Regions from separate parts of the Corynebacterium capitovis DSM 44611 genome, predicted to be linked through region 3. Evidence: predicted binding sites of a transcription regulator. Region 3 holds the regulator's gene; each other region holds the start of a gene.
What was found. The regulator LexA, encoded in region 3, represses DNA repair genes until DNA is damaged. The targets are predictions, from matches to a motif close to CGAACANNTGTTCG.
Positions count from the first base shown of each region.

Region 1 (5,556 bases), 810 kb from region 3:
GTTCCGTCGTCTCCGCGGACCGTGGCGACCGCCTCGGCAGCATCGGCGACACGTTCACGATGAACATGTCCAAGCCAGACGGCTCCGAGTACCAAACACGCAACGAGGTCTTCGCCTTCCAGCCGGATCGCGTCATCGGATGGAAGAACGTGGAGAACATCACCGGCGGCGTCCAGGTCGGCTCGAAGTGGCTCTACGAGCTCGAGCCCGTTGACGCCGACCACACCTCCGTGACGCTGACCTACGACCGGTCGGAGCTCGCGTCCGACGCCGCCCGTTCGGTCTCCGAGAACTACAACGACGACACGCTCGCGGAGTCGCTCGGAGCCTTGGCCGCAGCTGTTACAGGTTAATCATGTGCCCCTCGACGCCATGCGAGATCTCCTTGAGAGCCTCGGAGAGCGTTGGGTGGATGTGAATGTTGCGCGCGATCTCGCTCGCAGTGAGATCGAAGCGCTGCGCCAACGTCACCTCGGGCAGGAGCTCGGAGACGTTGGCTCCAACCAGGTGGGCCCCTAGGATCTCGCCGAAGTCGGCGTCGGCAACAAGCTTGGCAAAGCCGGTGGACTCGCCGAGGCCAAGCGCCTTGCCGTTGGCCGAGAACGGGAACGTCGCCACCTTGATTTCTTTGTCCGGCCACTTCTGGCGGGCCTGTTCCTCGGTGTAACCCATGGACGCGACCTGGGGGTTGCAGAAGGTCGCGCGGGGGGTCATCATGTAGTCCTCGATCGGCAGGGTCTCGGCACCGGCGATCGTCTCCGCCGCGATGATGCCCTGCGCTTCCGCGACGTGGGCCAGTTGCAGCTTCGCTGTGACGTCGCCAATCGCGTACAGGCCCTCGACGTTGGTGCGCATGTTGTCGTCGATAGCAATGGCCCCTCGCTCCGTGAGGTCGACGCCCGTGTTCTCTAGGCCATAACCCTCGGTGCGGGGCGCGAAGCCAACGGAGATCATGACACGGTCGACGGTGAGCGTTTCCGTGTCCTCGGTGCCGTTCTTCTTGATGTCCACCTCGACCTCGGAGCCATTGTCGCGCACAGCGGTAGTGGCGTGCCCGGTCAGGAGCTTCACGCCGAGCTTCTTGTACGCCTTGGCGATCTCCTTGGAGACATCCTTGTCCTCGTTCGGGAGCACCCGGTCCATGTACTCCACGACGGTGACATCGACACCGTAGTTGGCCAGCACGTAGGCGAACTCCATGCCGATGGCGCCTGCACCGACGATGACCATCTTACGCGGCGCCTCGGGGTTGAGGATCTGCTCTTCGTAGGACACGACGTTGTCCGACAACTCAATGCCGGGCAGGCTACGCACGACGGAACCCGTCGCGATGATGCAGTTGTCGAAGGTCACGGTCTTGCCCGCGTTTTTGCCCTCGCTGATCTCCAGCGTCTTGGCGTCGGTAAACGAGCCGAGGCCGTCGATCTCGGTGATCTTGTTCTTCTTCATCAGGTAGTGGACGCCACCGACGATCTTCTGGGAGACCTGGCGGGAGCGCTTGTGGGCGTCACCGAAGTCGAACTCGACGTCACCCTTGATGCCGAAGGTCTTCGCTTCGTGGTTAAACAGGTGCGCGACCTCGGCGTTTTTCAAAAGTGACTTAGAGGGAATGCAGCCCACGTTCAGGCACACGCCACCCCAGTACTTTTTCTCAACAACCGCGACCTTCTTCCCAAGCTGCGCGGCACGGATCGCGGCGACGTAGCCACCGGGGCCCGCACCGAGGACAACAACGTCATAGTGTTCGTTACTCACGCCCACTAGGATACGTGGGTACGCGGCATCGGGGGCGGCGAGTACCTGGCTAGAACAGATGCAGCGCCAGAGAGAGTTTGGACAAGCCCGAGGAGCCGAGGTGGATCAAGGGGCCGAGCGCGTTGTTGATCTGCAGCTGGATGTACTCGATGGGGTTCACAGGTATCCCTTTCGTCGCGGTAATTGTCTTGAGGCCCGATTATTGTCGCACAATCTCGCACGTTGTGGCATACGCTACCTGTACGCTCGGTAGTGCTCTCGCGAGCCGTCGGCTACATTGACACGCAGCTGAATTTCTCCATTGAAAAGGATGTACTCCGCCCATGAAGATCGCACGTACGGTGATGGCCGTCGCTGCCTCCCTGTCCCTGGCTCTGGGTCTCGCCCCCGCCGCTTCCGCGGAAACCACGGTGAAGGCGTGGGACGTCACCACGGACGTTCCGCTGACCGTCTCGGGGGGCAAGGCGCAGGCGTGGACGAAGCAGGTCGACCACGTGTCCCTGCACGCCTACAAGGTCCACTCCCCGTCGATGGGTCGCGACATCCCGGTGGCCGTCATCCCCGCCACCAGCGCGGCGGGCGAGCGCGTCACCGAGGCGCCGACGTTCTACCTGCTCAACGGCGCGGGCAGTGCCGAGCAGGACGCCGACTGGATCTCGCGCTTTGACGCGGTTAATTACTTCAAGGGCAAGGGCGTAAACGTCGTCATCCCGCAGGAGGGCGCGTTTTCCTACTACACGAACTGGGTAGACACGACCGTGCAGGCGCCCTACTTCAAGGGCCCCCAGTTGTGGGAAAACTTCCTTCTCGACGAGCTCCCCACCGCCATCGAGCCCTACCTGGAAGCAAACGACAAACGCGCGATCGCCGGCTTCTCGATGTCCGCTACGTCCTCGCTCGTGCTGCCCACCTTGAAGCCCGGTTTCTACGCCGCGGCCGGATCCTTCTCCGGCTGCGCCGCGACGTCCTCGCCGCACGGTTACAACTTTGGGCGGATCACGATTAACCGCGCCTCGGAATCGGGAGACTACACATCCGTCACACCGGAGATGATGTGGGGCCCGATGGGCAGCGAGAACAACGTCAAGCACGACGCGCTCCTCAACGCCGCCAATCTGCGCGACACCGCGCTCTACATCTCCGCTGGCACGGGCCTCGCGTCGAAGGATGATTTGACGTCGACCCTCGCAGCTCAGGGCCTAGCCGCTCCCGTTGCCTCTATCGGAGCGGCCCAGTTGCAGGTCGAAGGCGGCGTCATCGAGGCAGCCGTGAACAAGTGCACCCACGACCTCCAAGCTAAGCTCGACAGCCTGGGCATCAACGCCAAATACGAGTTCCGCAACACCGGCACACACTCCTGGCCCGTCTGGCGCCAGGATATCGACGAGGCCTGGACCTCCACTATCGCTCCGGCGCTCGGCGTCGCTTAGTCAACGCCCACTTCTCGACGTCGTACCGGCTCCCCCGGTGCGACGTTTTTTGCTGTCTACGGGTTCGAAAATACTTTCGCTGTGGCGTTGACAAGCGAGCATATGTTCGATAATGTGGGGGCTGGACCTGAATAAGAGACATTCTCGGGGGAGATTCTCGTGACGCAACCTGGCCCTACTTACTTCACCATCGAACGCAACGACACACCCGCATCGAGAGGTGCCTACCAGCGCCGCGCAGGGGAATGCGCAATGTTTATCGGCTACGCCACCGGCGACGGGGACGTCGAGGATTTCGACCTGGAAGTCGCCGCCCTCGCCCAGGAAACCGACTTGGCCAAAACAGAAATCGAACACGCGATCTGTGCCTATATGCGCCTCGCACAGCTGCCTGCCCTCCGGGAATTGCAGGAACGGACCTGCCTTATCAACATCAAACGGCTCTCGATCATCGATCACATTTTGTGCACGCTGCATCCGGAGACCCCCAAGGAAACGTGGCAGGCCATCGACTCGTTTCTGGTGGGCATGTTCACCCCTCGCAAAGCCGACCAACCCTTCCCCTCATCGAGGTCCGTCGCGCTGCGCTTGCGCAAGCTCGTGGGGAAGATCGATGAGACCATTAATTTCGATCCGAAGCGACGGAAGGAGCGTGCCGAGCAGGCACGCGAAACGTCGATAAGCTTCGTGCCCGGCTATACCAACGATGTGAAAAACGCCGCAATCATCATTTCAGGCGCTACAAGCACGATCGCTGGCTACGAAGCGACCCTGCGCGCGGTGGCACGGGAAGGGCATCTGACACTGGCCGAGGCTTTGGACGCGGTGTTCCACGGGGGAGCCCAGCCCGCGTCACGCCCCGTCACCTACGCCTTTACACCGAAGGGGCGGGACACGGCGTACTACCCCGGTCACGGCTGGGATGCCAACGGCGAGGTACCGGAGCCGACCGTCGACCTCGACGACATTGCCGCGGAGGTCGTCGAGGGTTACGCACCCACCGAGCACATGCGCAACTACGTGCGTGCGCGCGACGGCGTCTGCATTTTCCCCGGCTGCGACCGCGCTGCCGAGGAGTGCCAGCTCGACCACCGGGTTCCCTACGACGCGGGCGGACCCACGACCCCCGGCAACCTGTTCTGTCTTTGCGCCCACCACCACAACGTCAAGACGGACCGGCGAGCCTTCTACATCCCTGACCCGTCTAGCGGCGAAATCGTCTGGCTGTTCGAGGACGGCACGTGGGCCACCACCGAACCGGAAGGCATCCTCGTCGAGGAAACTACGCCCACGGTTCCCAGGTGGAAAGCAAGCGCGGCAGATATCCAACGTCGCCGTGGCTCGGCGGCCCGCTTCTACGCGCGGTGCCACGCTCTGCTCGATGAGCACGACAATGGCGCGTCCCTCCGCCACACGCTGCAGCAAATCCAGACCCTCGAGCAGGAGTACGGAATGACGTTTCCCTTTAAACCCGACGCGAAGGCCCCTGTAGACTCACCCCAGTGAAAACCCAGCGCCTGCGCTCCACCCCGGTACCCGGTACCCGCGACACGTACACGGGCATCGAATTCAACCTGGGGTTCCACGTGACTCACTACCACCTAGAGATGGACTACAAGGTGGGCCCCAACCGGTTGGACGGAACCGCGACGCTGACGCTGACCAACTGGCGCGACCTCGATCACATGACACTGGATGTGGATGAACGACTGACGGTCAGACGTATGTCGGCGTCGTCGGGAATTCAGGTTCGGCGTTACCGCCAGTCGGAGGGCAAGCTGCGGATCTCATTCGCAAACACGGTGCCCGTCGACACGGAATTCACGCTGTCTATCCGGTATTCGGGCAGCCCCGCACCGCGCCGGACTCAGTGGGGCGCGCTGGGTTGGGAGGAGCTGACGAACGGAGCGCTCGTGGCAAACCAGCCCAATGGCGCGCCCACGTGGTTCCCCTGCGACGACACCCCCGATGAGAAAGCCACGTACTCCTTCGACGTGCGCGCGGACCAGGGTTTTTCCGCCGTGACGAACTTCACCGCGAAGCCGATGGCAACCTACCTCGCGTGCGTCCAGGTAGGCCGGTACTCGCGGCACTCGCTGGGGCGGAACACCTATGCCTGGCTTCCGCCACGCACTCAGGTGGGCGACCTTGCCAAGCAGCAGGCAATGTTGGATTTCTTTGAGGAGCTCTTCGGCCCCTACCCGTTTGAACGCTACGAGGTCGTGGTGACGGAAGACCCTCTGGAGATCCCGCTGGAGGCTCAAGGGATGTCGATCTTTGGCGTCAATCACCTCGCCGGGTATGAGCGCCTCATTGCCCACGAGCTGGCTCACCAGTGGTTTGGTAATTCGCTCGGCGTCGCGCAGTGGAA
Region 1 is NZ_CP047117.1:166,395-171,950, reverse strand. Features, by position in the region: gene CAPI_RS00870 (SRPBCC family protein) at 1-353, shown strand, start outside; gene lpdA (dihydrolipoyl dehydrogenase) at 343-1,755, opposite strand; gene CAPI_RS00860 (alpha/beta hydrolase) at 2,079-3,185, shown strand; gene CAPI_RS00855 (HNH endonuclease signature motif containing protein) at 3,345-4,691, shown strand; gene CAPI_RS00850 (M1 family metallopeptidase) at 4,688-5,556, shown strand, end outside.
Region 1: CAPI_RS00855 (HNH endonuclease signature motif containing protein) is a predicted target of LexA. The motif match lies at 3,281-3,294, and genes of this name have one in related genera.

Region 2 (5,556 bases), 910 kb from region 3:
TGCGCTGGCCGATGTTCAAAGCGTCGAAGGCGTCAAGCACGCACAGCTCATCGCCGCGACCGAGGACGGCAAGTACGCCCAGCTGCTCATCACGCCCGAGTACGCCGCCACCGACGAACGCACCAGCGGCACCCTGCAGTCCCTTCGCGACGGCGGTTACGAAGTCACCGGTGTCACCCCGATTTACGACGACATCTCCAACCGACTCTCCGACGTGTTGATCCCCTACATCGCGATCGTCGTCCTGCTGGCGTTCGTCCTGCTCATGGTTGTGTTCCGTTCGATCTGGGTGCCGCTGATTGCCGCCCTGGGTTTCGCGCTCTCGGTTGCCGCGACGTTCGGCGTGACCGTCGGAATCTGGCAGGAGGGCTGGCTGGGCATTAACAATGACCCGCAGCCGCTGTTGTCCTTCCTGCCGATCATGCTTATCGGCATTGTGTTTGGCCTCGCGATGGACTACCAGGTCTTCCTCGTCACGCGCATGCGCGAGGGCTACGTTCACGGCAAGACGGCCGGCAACGCCGTCTCCAACGGCTTCAAGCACGGCGCACGCGTCGTCACCGCTGCGGCACTCATTATGATCTCTGTCTTCGCCGCGTTCATGCTCATGGACGAGCCATTCATCAAGGTCATGGGCTCGGCGCTTGCCATGGCAGTTCTTTTCGACGCCTTCCTCGTGCGCATGACCATCGTCCCCGCCACCCTCTTCCTCCTCGGCGACCGGGCTTGGACGCTGCCCCGGTGGCTTGACAAAATCCTGCCTCGCGTGGACGTTGAGGGCGAGTCTCTTTGATGGGTCGCGAGCGGAAGAAGGAAAACACCAGGCGAGCTCTTGCGCAGGCCGCGGCTGAGCTGCTTTTGGCCGAGGGCCAGGAGGGGATGACCGTCGCTGCGATCGCAAAGCGCGCAGGCGTGTCCCCCCGAACGTTTCACAACTACTTTCCGCGCCGCGAAGACTCGCTGCTCTATCTTCTCGAGCGCTACGTCGCCGAATTCACCGCCAAGGTGCGCCAGGCTCCGCCTGAAGAACAACCCGTGGATACCTTGCACCGCTTGATGGCCGATTTCATCCAGAATCCCGAGTTCATGGTGAACCTGATGACCATCTGCGATCACTTGAGCTGCGTGCTCAGCCCCCGAGACCGCAGCCGCGTTCGCCACCTACATGAACCACTCATCGAGGCGCTGCAGTCCGATAACCTCTCGCGCGAGGGCGCGACATTGCTCCTGTTTTCCGCTCTTACCGCGGCGAGCATCGCCGTGGAGTCGCATCAAAACCTGGACGAGGGCTTCGCTCTGCTGCGCAACGGGTTTTCCGGCGAGGTTGGAGGTGTCTGTGGTTCCCGGCTGGTGTAATCGAAAGCCAGACCATATTCCTGCTCGAGGCTGGCAAGTGCCGCCGAGAGGGTAGCGGGGTCGGTCGTTTCGTATTTGTCGCAGGCCGCATGGCAGGCGGCGTAAAAGCGCGCCGCGTTGTCGCGGTTCGCGCGGACCTGAGCGAGACTGGACTGCCAGTGCGGACCGACTGGGGTGACCTGGCCATGTAGGGGCCCGTCTGGGCGGGACAGTAAGTATGTGCCGTCCGGGAATAGCCAGACGATGTCGCCTGTGACGGGGTCCGGGATGTAGAAAGCGCGGCGGTCCGTCTTGACGTTGTGATGGCGCTGGCATAGCGAATACAAGTTTGCCGGGGTGGTTTCGCCGCCCTCCTCGAACGGAATGCGATGATCCAGCTGGCAGTCCTCCGCGAGGCGCCCGCAGCCGGGAAAGACGCATGTGCCGTCGCGTGCGCAGGCGACGTCGCGCATTTCGCGCGTCGGCGTGTAGGAGGGGGTGTGCTGGTCTGGGTCGAGGGGGCGTTGCGTGGTTTCCCCTGCGTCGACCGTGTCGGTGGCGGGCGCGTTCGTCCAGCCCGAGCCGGGGATAAAAACGGGGTCGCCTGGGCGGCGGCCGTACGGGGCGTAGACCGTGATGACTGTCCGGCCCGGGCGCTGGGCGGTTCCGGAGAGGAGGCGCACCGCCGCCTCGGCCTCGGATACCTGGCACTGGCGGGCGGTCGCGGCGACGGTGTCTCGGATGGCCGCCATCGAGGCGGCGTCGGTCACGAGCTCGACGCCCTTGCGGTCGACGCCGCCGTCGTTGACGTCGAAGAAGGTCGCCGAATCCTGCGACGGGTCTGTTGAATTCCGCTTTGATCGTTTCTTAGGGTCGTAGGCAACGCCGGGATCTCTCGCCGCGACGTGCTGGCGGAGCCGGCGGGTAATCTGCCTGGCGGAGGGCAGCTCCTGGGCGGGCCGGGAGGGTGTGAAGAGTGCGGCAAGTAGGTCGTCGGCACCCGCGAGGATGTCCTCGGCCGAGTCGGGGGGAATGATGGCCAGCGCTGCGTCGATTGCGGCAAGGCGATCGACGCACAGCAAGTGAGTTCGCGCCTGCATGTGCCTCAGGCGGGGCAGGTCCCGCAACCGGGCGTAACCCAGGATTGCGCGTTCGATATAGTGTTTGGTTGACCCCGTCGCCTGGCAGAGGTGGGTGACGGCTACCTCGAAATCGGTGAGGTCGTAGTCATCCTGCGCGAAGCGTGAGTAAAGCGCGTATTCTCCCCGTCTGATTAGTAGAGTTGCTGCACAACGGCCGTCTCCCTGGCGCTGTGTAGCGAAGTACGGATCCATGGATCTCCCCCAAGAATGTCGTGACCCCTCCTGACATCACCCATACTAATCGAACACACGAGCGTCCGTCAAGGACAATTCGAAAATTATTTCTAGGGAGCGGCGATAGGCGAGTGCTTGTCGAGGCCGGGGGCCCGGCGACGAGCAAATCGGGGGGAACGTCGCGGGTGACTACGGTGCCGGAGGCGATGACGCCGAACTCGAGGTGCAGATTTCGGGGGCATGACCGCCCGGGAATAGCGACCGGGAACGGTGTTCGACAGGTTGCTGAACTCCCGGGTGGCACGGCTGCAGGCTCACCTTTCGACCGAGAACAGGGCCAGAAGCGAAGCGGCCAGCGCCACGACGGGCCCCAGCCAGCGACCCTCGGAAAGGACGAACGCTACGGCGACCACGAGCGCGATGGTCAGAATGTTTCGGCTCATAGCTTAGACCCTACACTCGGGTGATATGGAGAAGATTGCGGTTGTGACAGGCGGCTCAGCGGGAATCGGGGAGGCCGCGGCCCGGGCGCTAGCGGGTGATGGCTGGACTGTCTACGTGGCGGCCCGGCGCGTCGAGCGTTGTGAAGCGGTTGCGCGCGAGATCGGAGGTGTTGCGGTTGAGTTGGATGTGACGGACCAGGGAAGCGTCGACGATCTAGCTCAGCGCCTCGAGCGCGTTGACTTGCTGGTCAACAACGCGGGAGGGGCGAGGGGCCTCGATTACCTGCGCGACGCCAAGGAGGATGACTGGCGCTGGATGTACGAGACGAACGTCTACGGCACCGTGCGCGTGACCAAGGCCCTGTACCCGCAGCTCAAAGCGGCGCAAGGGCTGGTGGTAAACATTGGCTCGGTGGCAGGGACAGATGCCTACAAGGGTGGGTCCGGGTACAACGCCGCGAAGTTCGGGCTGCGGGGGCTGACGCGGGCACTGCGTCGCGAAGAGGCGGAGAACTCGATCCGCGTCACCGAGATCGACCCCGGGCGCGTGCAGACCGACTTCTCGCTGAACCGCTTGGGTGACAAGGAGAAAGCGGCGGCCGTTTACGAGGGTAAACTGAACCTGAGCGCCGCCGACATCGCCGAGGCCATCCGCTGGGTGGCCAGCCTGCCGCCGCACGTCAACGTCGATACCCTGAGCATCATGCCCACCGACCAAGCCGAGCGCTAAGCTTGGCGCCCATGGATGTCGAGATCACAGGCGAGTCGATCAGACTCGGGCAGTTCCTTAAACTGTCCGGCCTAGCCGAGTCCGGTGGCCAAGCCAAAGAGCTCATCGCCGAGGGCGAGGTCACAGTCAACGGTCGCGCGGCGGAGTCGCGGGGCCAATCGCTTGCCGACGGCGACGTGGTCGCCGCCCTGGGCACCACCGCAACCGTGAGGGGAACGTAAATGCCAGCATTCGAAGCCGTGGAAGGCATGCCCTACTGGCAGGACCTGGCCACGACCGACACCGCGAAGTCCGCCTACTTCTACGCCACGCTGCTGGGCTGGAAGGTAGAGGATCTGTTTGCTCGCAAGGACGGGTTGCCCGTGGCCGGTTTCGTGCCACAGGACGACGACGTGTGGGTGACGTACTTCCTGCTCAGGGGCGCGGGGGACATCGAGAAGCTGGGCGGAAAAGTGCTTGCTGAAACTGACGTCGCGCTCGGCCGGATGACGCTGTGCGCGGACCCCGCGGGGGCGATGTTCGGCCTCATCGACCCGGCGGGTGAGGAGCGGTTCGTCGCCGCTGGCGAGCCCGGCACCCCGGTGTGGCGCGAGTACGTCGCCGGGTACAAGGGCCGCGAGTGCATCGACTTCTATGCCGAGCTGTTCGACTGGGAGGTGCGGGAAGAAGACGGCTATTACCTCGCTCTTCACGACGGCGCGCCCTTCCTGGGCATGCGCGTCGAGGAGGACATGGAGATGACCGGGTTCTGGGAGACATATTTTGGCGTCGCCGACGTGCAGGACGCCGCGCGCCGGGCGCCCGAGCTGGGCGGCGAGGTCCTGCTGGGGCCGGAACTGTCGCCCTTCGGCCCCCTCGCCGTGGTGGCCGACGCAAACGGGGCGACCGTTACCCTGTGCGAGATCGATGCGCCAGTGGAAGAAGGGGACGAGGCGGAATCGCTGTTTGACCTCTAGCGCATAATAGGGGGGTGAAAAATCTTGTGTGGGGTGTTGTGGCCACCGTGCTGGCCAGCGCCCCCACGGCCCACGCGTATCAGGTGGGTCGTGAATACGACGGAGCTTATGACTCCGAGCGGACCGCGCTCGCGGTGTACCATCCGGACGGAACCTGGACGGGCTCCAGCGCCGCCAAGGAGGAGCGAGCCGCCCTGTCCCTGGCCAAGCTTTATCTCGGCTACTACGTGTTGAACCACGGGACCGACGAGGAAAAGAACCTGGTGGAGTACATGATCACGTACTCCGACGACGGATATGCTGAGATCCTCGACGAAACGTACCCCGAGGCAATCGACAGCGTCGCCGCCGACTTTGACCTGGAGGATACGTACCGTAACGAGTCCTGGGGGCGGAGTGTGACCTCGGCGTATGACGTGGCCAAGTTCGTCGCGAGCATCCTGAGCGATTCCTCTGCCCGGCCACTTATCGACGGGATGCGCAACCAGTCCGAGACGGCCAGCGACGGGTTCCACCAAGTCTTTGGCACGGCCCTGCTGAAAAACGCAGAGGGGACCAAAACGGGCTGGTCCAATGACGAAGAGTCCGAGACCGGGAGCGTGTCCTTCGGGTCGAGCGGCATGGAGACGTGGGTCGCGGCGGCCCTGACCAACGGCGACGCCGCCGCGAATACCGCGGACGCACTGCGGGGCATCGACGAGGCCGCCGAGTTCAACCCGTGGAAACCGGGCGACCGGCTCGCCGTCAGCCTCTCGACCAAAGAAATTCTGCGACGT
Region 2 is NZ_CP047117.1:61,984-67,539, forward strand. Features, by position in the region: gene CAPI_RS00285 (MMPL family transporter) at 1-793, shown strand, start outside; gene CAPI_RS00290 (TetR/AcrR family transcriptional regulator) at 793-1,356, shown strand; gene CAPI_RS00295 (HNH endonuclease signature motif containing protein) at 1,272-2,669, opposite strand; gene CAPI_RS00300 (hypothetical protein) at 2,966-3,094, opposite strand; gene CAPI_RS00305 (SDR family oxidoreductase) at 3,120-3,824, shown strand; gene CAPI_RS00310 (RNA-binding S4 domain-containing protein) at 3,836-4,045, shown strand; gene CAPI_RS00315 (VOC family protein) at 4,046-4,780, shown strand; gene CAPI_RS00320 (serine hydrolase) at 4,795-5,556, shown strand, end outside; gene CAPI_RS00325 (hypothetical protein) at 5,525-5,556, opposite strand, start outside.
Region 2: CAPI_RS00295 (HNH endonuclease signature motif containing protein) is a predicted target of LexA. The motif match lies at 2,720-2,733, and genes of this name have one in related genera.

Region 3 (5,556 bases):
TTGATAAGCTTGTCGGCCTCGTTGATACCGCGCTTGACAGGGACGTCAATGACCGGCTTGCCGGCGAACCTAGCCTTGTCGCGAACGGCGACCTCGTGGGCGAAGATCACCGCGTCGGCGCTTTCAACGAAAGCGGGGTCAAGTCGGTCGCCGCCGGAAGATCCCTGCGGCTCGACGACGAGCTCGACGTCATCGCGCTTGGATGCGGCCTGGCTCAACGCGTCGGCGGCCATGTACGTGTGGGCGATCCCGGTGGGGCAGGAGGTCACCGCGGCGATGCGGTACACGCGTTTCGCCGAGGATCCTGGTTGGGCCGCCTGGGCCTTTTTCGCCTTCGGGGCAGCGTTGACAACCTCGAGGACCGCCTGAACAACCTCGTCGGGGGTTGACACCGAGCGTAGGATATCAACGAAATCCCCGCGGACGAGGGCCCCGGCGAGCTTCGAGAGGATCTTCAGGTGTTCCTTGCCTCCGCCCTCGGGGGCGGCGATCAGGAACACAAGATCGGTGTCCCCGTCCGGGCCGGAAAAATCCACAGGCCGCGCTAGCCGCGCGAAAGCTAGGGTCGGCTCCGTGACCGCTGACGTGCGGCAGTGGGGGATCGCGACGCGGCCTTTCACTCCCGTCGGGGCCTTCCCTTCGCGTTCCGTTGCAGCGGCCGCGAGAAGCTCGGCGCTCGACGCGCGCCCGGACTTTTCGACGAGTTGGGCGAGGTGGTGAATAACGTCCTGGGGCGCGGCGCCGTAATCGACGTCCAGCGCCACGAGGGGGGCGGATATTACAGGGGAGTTCATGACTGCCCTTCCTCCTTCAAGAGGCTTAGGTAACTGGGAAAACGTGCGTGTTCGGAATGTCGAGGTCAGTTGGCGAGGGAATGCCCGTCCCGGGCAGCGAGGCGGCGGCCGAGCCGTAAGCAACCGCGGTGCGAAGACTGTCCTGATGCGAGGAACCACGAACCCGGCTCATGACGTACCCGGCTAGGGAGCTGTCACCAGCACCGACTGTGGAGCGAACGGCGATGGGCGGGGGAGTCGCCCCCCACGCGCCGTCACCTGTCACCAGGCAGGCTCCAGCTCCCCCGAGGGTGACAAGTACTTCCTTCACGCCCAAGGCCGTGAGCGAGCGGGCCGCAACGACAATCTCCCCGAAGTCACCCCGTTCGGCGCTTTCCTCTAGTGCGACGCCATCGCGTCCGGTCAACTGACCGAGCTCGAAAGCGTTCGGCTTGAGGACGGTTGGCAACGGGGCCCGGGGATCCGCGTCGAGGGTGCGGCCGAGTGCGATGAGCGCTGCATCCGAGGTATCAACCGCGATAATGGCCTCGCCTCGCGAGTCGCGGGCAGCCGCCACGAGTTCGGCGTACCAATCCTCGGGGACACCCGAGGGCAGAGACCCAGCGAGAACCACCGCGTCCGCTTTCGTTTCTGCCACGTTCGATTCCAGGGAGGTGACGAGTGCGCGTGATTCGGCACGGGACAACTCTGGACCCGGCTCGTTGATCTTGGTGGTCGTACCGTCGGGCTCGGTCAGCGTTGTGTTTGTTCGCACCACGCCCGTAATCGGGGTGGTTGTAACGGGGATTCCAGCAGCGCGGGCCAGAGTGAGGAAAGGGTCATCAGCCCCTGCCGGTGCCAGGGCGAGGGACTGCTCTCCCGCCTTGGCGACGGCGTGGGCGACATTGATTCCCTTGCCTCCCGCCTCGCGGTGGGCGCTGGAAACACGGCACACACCGCCACGGGCTAGTGAGTCGAGCTCGAGCGTTGCGTCGATACTTGGGTTGGGCGTCAGAGTGATGATCACGGAATCATGCCCTCTCAATATGTGGAGAATTAACCCCAGTATGTCCGATTATGTCCGAATGGTCAACGGTCTGTGTGGGAATTCGACACTGAGGTCCCGACAGTCACAACCTCGATATCGTTTTCCCGCAGTTCCTCGACAAACGAACCCGGGGCACCGGTGTCTGTAATTACTACATCGATATCTGCCAGAGTGGCGAAACTGACGAGATAGTCGTTCCCGAGCTTTGTAGAATCGCACAGCACAACCGTCGAGCGGGCGTTGGTGATCATGGCGGATTTTACGGCGGCTTCCTGCGCATCAGCCGTCGAGAGCCCGTGGTCAACCGTCAACGCGTTTGTACCGATGAACGCGACGTCAGCGCGCATCAACGCCAGAGCCCGAAGTGCGGTGTCGCCGACAACAGCCTGCGTGATGGCTCGGACCGAGCCCCCGAGGAGTTGGACGTTGGGCAGCCCAGCGGAAGAGAGTTCTAACGCAATGGGAAGACAGTTCGTCACGATGGGGTGTGAGACGCTCGACCTATCGTGAGCTATCAGCCCCGCCAGCGTCGCGATGGTTGTTCCGGAATCTAGGAAGATTCCCCCGTTCGCATTCGACGGAAGGTATTGCAGTGCTGCCTGGGCAATCGCGGACTTTGCCCCGGGCGAGGTGCGAAGGCGAGCGTCGAGAGGAAGCTCCGTGGTTTGAAACGACTGACTAGCAACCGCTCCTCCGTGAACGCGATGCACGACTCCTTCGCGATTGAGCGCGGCGAGGTCGCGACGGATTGTCTCCGCCGTCACCCCAAACTTCTCCGCGAGAGCGGTGACGTTGACGCGCCCCTCCACCGCGGTGAGAGAGGCGATCTGGCGACGCCGTTCTTCTGCGTACATAGCTCCTCCTCTGAGGCGGTGTCTGGGCGCCGCTCACGCCGCGCACCGCAATTGTGACAAACGGGGCGCTAGAGCGTGCGGAACACGGACACAACCCGCCCCATGATCTCCGCCTCGTCCCCCTTAATGGGTGCGAACGCGTCGTTGTGCGGCAGGAGCCAGACGCCACTGGAGTCACGGTGGAATTCCTTAACGGTGGCTTCGCCGTCGAGTAGAGCGGCTACGAACTCGCCCTCCTCCGCGACAGGTTGCTCGCGAACCACGACCCAGTCACCGTCTAGGATTCCGGCATCCCGCATGGATTCCCCAACGACCTGCAACATGTACAGCTCACCGTCGCCAAGCAGTTCAGTGGGCAACGGGTAGTAGCTATCCACGTTTTGTTCGGCGAGAATGGGCGTTCCGGCGGCAATTCGGCCCACTACCGGTATGAAACGGGGCTGAGACGCGTCCTCTGGAACCGGCGCGGACTCTTGTTGAGTCTGCTTTCCGGTCGCAGGGGTCCCGGGCAGGTGGCGCAGGTCAACGGCGCGGGGCTTATTGGGGTCTCTGCGTAAGAAACCCTTCTTCTCCAGCTCCTTGAGCTGGTAGGCCACGGAAGATGTTGACTGCAAGCCCGCGGCATCTCCAATTTCGCGGATACTCGGCGGATACCCGCGAAGCACCACGGCGTCTCTGATGACTTCGAGGATGCGTCGCTGCCTAGCGGACAGGCTGCTCAGATCAGGGCCACCGCGGTCGTCCTTTTTTCGGGCCATTTCTACATTTCTCCTCGCTGGGTGTGTGAGCGGTAAGCGCAGGCCGACTCGTGTCGGGCGCGGGAACATCGAACGGGGTTGAGGCTGGGTTGCTTGTTTCCTCTCAACGTACCAGAGATGGCAAGCACGTTCGAGATTTCGAGGCATGGCTCCGAGTGGTGGACACCATCGCAAGGGTGTGCTAGAAATCGAACACGTTGGTGTGTTCGAACATTCGATCGCATACCCTCCCGACGTGTCGTGACGAAGGTATACGGTATGCATTAAAGCACAGAAGGATGAGAACGATGACGGCTGTGACCTCTACCTTTTCTACTCGGAACGCAAGCTTCACCTCGGCCCCCGGGATGTGGTGGGACGTGGAGCAAACGACAAATCCGGAGTCGGACCTTTTCGAGATACGGAGCTTAGAACCGGTTGATCGAAAATACGGTCCCGTCACTGCACACAACGTGGAAGACGTTGCTGTCGCGCCCTCTCAATTCGAATCCCCCCTCGAACGCCGGATGAGCATCGTGCTGAGCACTTGCCTCGGTCTCGCATTGATTATTGGCTCGGCGCTCGGCGGGGTCTTCGCTGGTGAAGGGCAGGGGGCGGGCGCGGCTAGCGACGTCACACGTGAGCTCGCCAGGCTGCCTTAATCACGGGGCGTGGAGGTAGGATTGGCAGTCTGGGAAAGCCGAGGGGTCTCGGTGGAGAACCGAGCGAAAGGAACTGCCGTGTACTGCCCTTTCTGTCACAACGAGCAGTCGCGAGTGATGGATTCTCGCGTCGTCGATAGCGGTTCGGCTATCCGGCGGAGGCGCGAATGTCCCAGCTGCGGAGGCCGATTTACCACTTTGGAGAAAGCGATTTTAACTGTCGTCAAGCGTAACGGGGTTATCGAGCCGTTTGACCGCGATAAGCTCATCGTCGGCGTTAAGCGGGCGTGCCAGGGGCGGGACGTCTCCGATGACGCGCTCAAGCGTCTCGCTCAACAAGTTGAAGAGACTGTCAGGTCCCACGGCAGCTCCCAGGTGGACGCAAACGACATCGGTCTGGCGGTGCTGGAGCCGCTCCGGCACCTAGACGAGGTCGCGTACCTTCGCTTTGCCTCGGTCTACAAGTCCTTCGACTCCGCCGATGACTTCGAGCAAGAGATCAGGCTCATGCGACGGCGTGACAGGGGATCCGTCTGAGTGAACGCAGCGAACACAGCAAACCCGCCCGATCTTAGGCGAGCTGCGAGATCATTTTCTCAATCCGCTTCGGGCTAACTGGGCGTGGCGTTCCAAGGCGTTGAGCAAAAATGCTCACCCGCAGCTCCTGGATAGCCCAGAGGATATCTTTGTACAGTTTGCCTCGCCCGCGGCTCGTGGGCAATTCGCGGAGCTTGGCGTCGAGGCGGGAGCGGACTGAGTCGACGATGTCTTGTCGCTGTGCATCTCGTTCCGGGTCTAGGGCCATGTCCTCTAGCCTCAGACGGATCGCCTCCAGGTAGCGGGGTAGGTGCTTTAAGCGTTCCATGCCGTGCTTCGTTATCGCGTTCTCGGGAAGGAGGAACGCCATCTGCGTACGGATGTCATCGATTGCCGGGCCCTCCCACTTGTCGAGCTCGCGGAGGGTGTCAAGATACTGCGGTAGCGCGGGCGCGATGCCGACTATTGTGCGCCGCACCTCACCCGCCGCGGCGGAAGCGACTTCTTTGAAGAGTGCGTCGAACTGAGCAGGATCACGGACCGGGCCGCCGCAGGCGAGGAGAAGATCTCGCACGACAGCAACGCGGGCGTCATTGACCAACCCGCTAGCTCCACCGTGGGGATAGGTGTCCACGGCCACCCGTTGGCGCAGCGGAAGCCCTTTCGTCATCTGAGCTTCGGACACGGTGATGCGTCGCAAAAGGAGCGTGAGCGACGCGGTCAACATCGAGGCGTCAGCGGCCTGTCGCGTTGGGTGCACCGTGACCTTGACGCCGCCGGGGGTCGCCTCAAGCGCCGGGTACGCCTCCACGTGGTTTCCGTCGATAGTGGTTTCGATCGCCTCTGGTATAACCCCCAGCGTGTCGGCGGTCCAATCCGACACGGAGGCGGTCTCCGAGCGCCGTCCTGCCCGAGAAACCGAGGAGCGAATGTGTCGGGCCTGGC
Region 3 is NZ_CP047117.1:976,921-982,476, forward strand. Features, by position in the region: gene CAPI_RS04775 (PTS fructose transporter subunit IIABC) at 1-794, opposite strand, end outside; gene CAPI_RS04780 (1-phosphofructokinase family hexose kinase) at 820-1,800, opposite strand; gene sugR (transcriptional regulator SugR) at 1,863-2,675, opposite strand; gene lexA (transcriptional repressor LexA) at 2,744-3,433, opposite strand; gene CAPI_RS04795 (hypothetical protein) at 3,721-4,074, shown strand; gene nrdR (transcriptional regulator NrdR) at 4,153-4,611, shown strand; gene hrpA (ATP-dependent RNA helicase HrpA) at 4,646-5,556, opposite strand, start outside.